Regions from separate parts of the Neobacillus sp. YIM B06451 genome, predicted to be linked through region 1. Evidence: riboswitches for the same ligand, from Rfam matches in the RefSeq annotation. Region 1 holds a riboswitch; the other holds the start of a gene.
The links. Region 1 has a riboswitch for cyclic di-GMP ahead of RB160_RS11775 (DUF5667 domain-containing protein). Riboswitches for the same ligand answer to the same signal wherever they lie in the genome.
Positions count from the first base shown of each region.

Region 2: another riboswitch for cyclic di-GMP. It lies ahead of sinI (DNA-binding anti-repressor SinI); the one in region 1 lies ahead of RB160_RS11775 (DUF5667 domain-containing protein).

Region 1 is NZ_JAVFKJ010000005.1:153,879-156,080, reverse strand. Features, by position in the region: gene RB160_RS11775 (DUF5667 domain-containing protein) at 1-1,131, opposite strand, end outside; cyclic di-GMP riboswitch class I at 1,207-1,293, opposite strand; gene RB160_RS11770 (gamma-glutamyltransferase family protein) at 1,512-2,202, shown strand, end outside.
Region 2 is NZ_JAVFKJ010000004.1:67,606-69,807, reverse strand. Features, by position in the region: gene RB160_RS10065 (type 1 glutamine amidotransferase domain-containing protein) at 1-308, opposite strand, end outside; gene RB160_RS10060 (helix-turn-helix domain-containing protein) at 571-903, shown strand; gene sinI (DNA-binding anti-repressor SinI) at 1,027-1,164, opposite strand; cyclic di-GMP riboswitch class I at 1,195-1,282, opposite strand; gene RB160_RS10050 (hypothetical protein) at 1,706-1,879, shown strand; gene RB160_RS10045 (DnaJ family domain-containing protein) at 1,921-2,202, opposite strand, start outside.

The DNA of each region.
Region 1 (2,202 bases):
CTTTTTAACAGTATCAGGAGTCTGTTTTGCCGGCTTTTCTTTTTTCGCGACTGAAGAAGTGACTACAGCTATTTCTTTTTTGGACAAAGCAGAAGCTGCTGTCAGCGTCTCAGTGGTTTCGTTATCGGCCGTTTCGGCTACTTTATCAGAAGCTGCATCGTTGGATGTTTCTTCACCGGAGGTACCCTGGCCGCTTCCAGTTTGTTCTTCATTTGCAGGAGCCGGAGTACCGCCGTTATCCTCAGCTTGTTCCCCATCCGTGGTTTCTCCGGATTCTGCAGGTGTTTCACTTTCCTGCCCGTCATCCTCTTTCTCTTCGTCCCTCGCGGCAAATCGTTCTTTTTTGGCAGTCAAGACTGAGAGTTTCTTTTCAAGCTTTTTTACCTGTTTGGAATTTTCATTTTCTCCTGCTTCCGCAAGTGAATTTTCCAGGTATGCAATTTTTTTATCAAGGACGATAGATTTGATTTGGTTCATCGTAACACCAAGGTCGGCCATGACTTCATCGATGTCCTGTTCTGCCAGCAAAGCTGTTAACTCTTCAATCGTTTTGCCGCTTAGTTCTGAAAGAGAGATTATTTTTGTGATTTCCCCATAGCCGAATTCCTTTGTGCGGAGCTCCTTGACTGTTTCCGTATCGAAGCCTTTGACAACGTTCGCGACCAAATAAGCATCGTCAATAACCTTTGCTGCCTCTTCCAGCTCTTCTTCTTCAAGCTGGCCTTCAACTACCTCGTCAAGTTCAGCCGTTTCTTCGAGTTTGTTTGTTAATTCCTCTTTCAATTCATCCGAAGCATCTTCATCGGCGATAACCTCAGAAACTGTTTCTTTGGCCGATTCCAAGAGTTTGACATAATCCGCGACCGCGCCACTTACAAATTCCGTCTTTTCGCTAGTAGTCATCAAAGCTGCTTCCGCCAGGCGTTCCTTTGCAAATTCCATCAACAGGCTAGCTTCCTTTTCCGAATCAAACGTAAAAAATAGCCTCAGGTCCTCAAAAAGCTGGTCGAAGCTATAAAGGAACTGGTCAGGGGTCGTTCCCGCCGTGCCTTCAAGCTCTGCGCTTGCACTGGCGGTTGTCCCAAACGCAAGGGTTGCCGCCAATGCGGCGGTAAATACAAATTTCTTCATCTCTTTCTCTCCCATGATTTTATTACAATTAAAACCGAAGGGAGATTAAGAAGTTTATCCGAACCTTCTTAGCTCTTCGGCAGCTGGCTGGCATGACCGTTGTTAGTCGAAGCCCCTATAGCTTTGCGGCGCCGGGTTTCCCCAGGTGTGCCCTTTCGGAGTTTAATTGCAATTTTAGTATAAAATAATTTTCCAATTATAAAAATAGCAAAATTTTTGTTTTCTATTTTTCAGAACCTTTAGACAGCTGAAAGGGTCTTTTGGTATACTTTTCGTGTAACGAAGTAATTCCATTTTTACCGAAATAAACCATGGCTCCGAGTGTAAACAGAAGGCAATGTTTCTAAAAAACTATGTTCTATTGCCGGGGGGAAAAGGGTTTGTCACTATTAAATTATCCATTTGCATCACGCCGGATGGCGGCGATTGCGAGAAACGGAATGGTTGCCACATCGCAGCCGCTTGCGGCCCAGGCCGGGCTGCGCATTCTTCAGCAGGGAGGGAATGCGATTGATGCGGCGATTGCTACAGCTGCCTGCCTGACTGTCGTTGAGCCGACGTCAAACGGGATTGGCGGGGATGCGTTCGCGCTCGTCTGGACACAGAACAAGCTATTCGGCTTGAATGGGAGCGGGCCGTCGCCTGCAAGCATTTCAATCGACAAAGTCAAACAGCTTGGGCATGAAAAAATGCCTTTGGCCGGATGGGTTCCTGTTACCGTTCCAGGGGTACCGTCTTCGTGGGCGATGCTGTCCGAACGATTTGGGAGGCTGCCTCTAACAGAGGTTCTCCGTCCCGCCATCGAGTATGCCGAAAATGGTTTCCCATTGTCGCCAATCACCGCGAAGTACTGGGCGAGGGCACACAAAATTTTTCAAACTAGGCTGAATGGGCCGGAATTTGATGAGTGGTTCAAGTTGTTTACGCCAGACGGCAGGGCGCCGGAGCCAGGGGAGATGTGGAAGTCGCCCGACCATGCCAGCACACTGCGGGAGATTGCGGAGACAAAGGCGGAAAGCTTCTACCGCGGCGGTCTCGCTGAGAAGATTGCTGCTGCTTCAAAAGCAGCCG
Region 2 (2,202 bases), on a different contig from region 1:
ATGGCGAAAACAGGCTTTTTTTCGTCCATGAAGTGCTTTGAGAATTGGACAAATCGGTCATCAGCGCGAAGAATGTCGGGTGAGAAGCCTCCTGGTAAAAACAAGGCATCGTACTCGTTGGGACTTACCTCGTCAATACTGTAGTCAATTGTTATTGTTGCTTTACCCTGCTTCCCTTTGACTTCATTCCCTTTTTCGGTCCCAATCGTGAAGACTTCATGTCCGCCTTCGACATAGGCTTTTGCCGGCTCGGTGAATTCGGAGTCTTCAAACATCGATGTAATTAGGCAGGCGATTTTTTTTGCCATTGTATGCAGCTCCTTCTCTTGTTTTTCAAAATTGCCCGTTATTCTCATTCCCTTCGACTTCCGTAATAAAACCTTGGCCGTCTGTCTAGGCGGGTAGTTGAATATTTTCGTTGAATCGGTTTCAAATGCATTAGACTTTTGGGTTATTGGGTGGTTTCATTGCGTTGGATTTTTTGATTATTCAGTTTCATGCTATGGTACTTTTATTCTCAATTTGTTATCATGAATGAAAGATATATAATTCCAAGGTGTGTGAACGTTCATGATTGGTGATCGCGTCAAGAAGATTCGTTTGGAAAGAAAAATGTCGTTATCAGAGTTGGCCGAACAGGCGGGGGTTGCTAAATCATATATTAGCTCCCTAGAACGAAATTTACAGCGGAATCCGTCGATCCAGTTCCTCGAAAAAATCTCGGCTGTGCTGAATGTTCCTGTTGACCACTTGATCCATGATGCGGCAGACAAGGGAGAGTTGGACAGCGACTGGCTGAATCTGGTGAAAGAGGCGATGGAATCGGGGGTATCGAAGGATCAGTTCCGGGATTTCCTCGAATTTAATAAATGGCGTTTGAACCAGAACAATGATGACAAATAGTAAAGCGCAAGTGCCCGTTTAGTGCCGTATGGACCGAAGTACCCTAGGCGCTGGGCGCTTGAGCTAGACAAAAACAATCCAATGGGAATTTCCCATTGGATTGTTTTTTTTGCCCCGGAACTGTCATTTCAATGACGCTTTTTCATTCCTACTCAAGAAATCCCTGACCAACTCCGACTCGAGGCCTATCTCTTTTGCCTCCATGATAAGTGCAATCCACTCCTGATCGAGTCCCTCAAAACCTCTTTCTTTAACTAGCACTTTCTCACCCCTAAAATACGATTTCGTATTCCAGGCAGCCCAGCCGTCATTGCAAAAACTCTGCAGAAGACCTGAAGCTTTGCGTCCCGCTTTTTCAAACGGTTTGCCTTTTTCTGTTATGTACCTAGGCACGCTCCATGCCGTCTCTACTGTTATAAACATGGACACATACTTAAGTAGTAGTTCTACATCCATTATAGATAGTTCTTTTGGGGGAGGTTGTTAGATTTTGTCTTGAAAAAACCATATAATACCAATAAATTCATACAAAAATCTACAGTAAATTTTCTGATAATTCAATTTGATTTAGTTTTTTATGATTACGCTGGAAAAGGAGTTGGGAAATTGTCGAAACACTGGAGGATAACGATTTCTTCGAGCCAATATTCTTCCGGAATGGAACGAATTGTGCCGATTCTTTTTTAAAAAAATGTTGAATGAAAATTTTGAAAACTTTTTGAATTTTCAGCCAACGTTAAATATAATATAAACAACATGAAGATAAGGAAAACAACCAAAATTTCAAATAGGAGGGATTGAATTGACCTTAATCCATGTAATAAATTATACAATCCCGATAGCGTTTATGATTTTCTTTGGCTTTTTACTTGATCGGATGTGTAGGCCTTCCCAGGCATCGGAGGAAACGGAAGCCCACCTCCAGGACCAGGCTGGTGATCAGCCAATTGAAATTCGAAACGGGGTATGGAAATGAATTAGGACCTGCCGGCAATGGCGGGTCCCTTTAATTTATGGTTATGTCAGTTTTCTTATAACCTTATCCCCGTAGTTTTTAAAAACGGAGGAGTTCGTTTTGGCGCCGCGTTTGGCCATCATGCTATTGTACCTCAAAAGCTTTTGATTAAGCTTCTTTTGCATGGAAGCACGCTCGGCATCATCCGTACATTGGGCGATCATGCTTTCAAGGGAGACCATTTCCTGGCGCAGAGATTTTGCTTCTTCCGTATATCCTGCATTCTTCAGGACACGGTAAGCCATTCGCAATTCATCTGGTATCCCCGCCAGTTCATCCGGCGG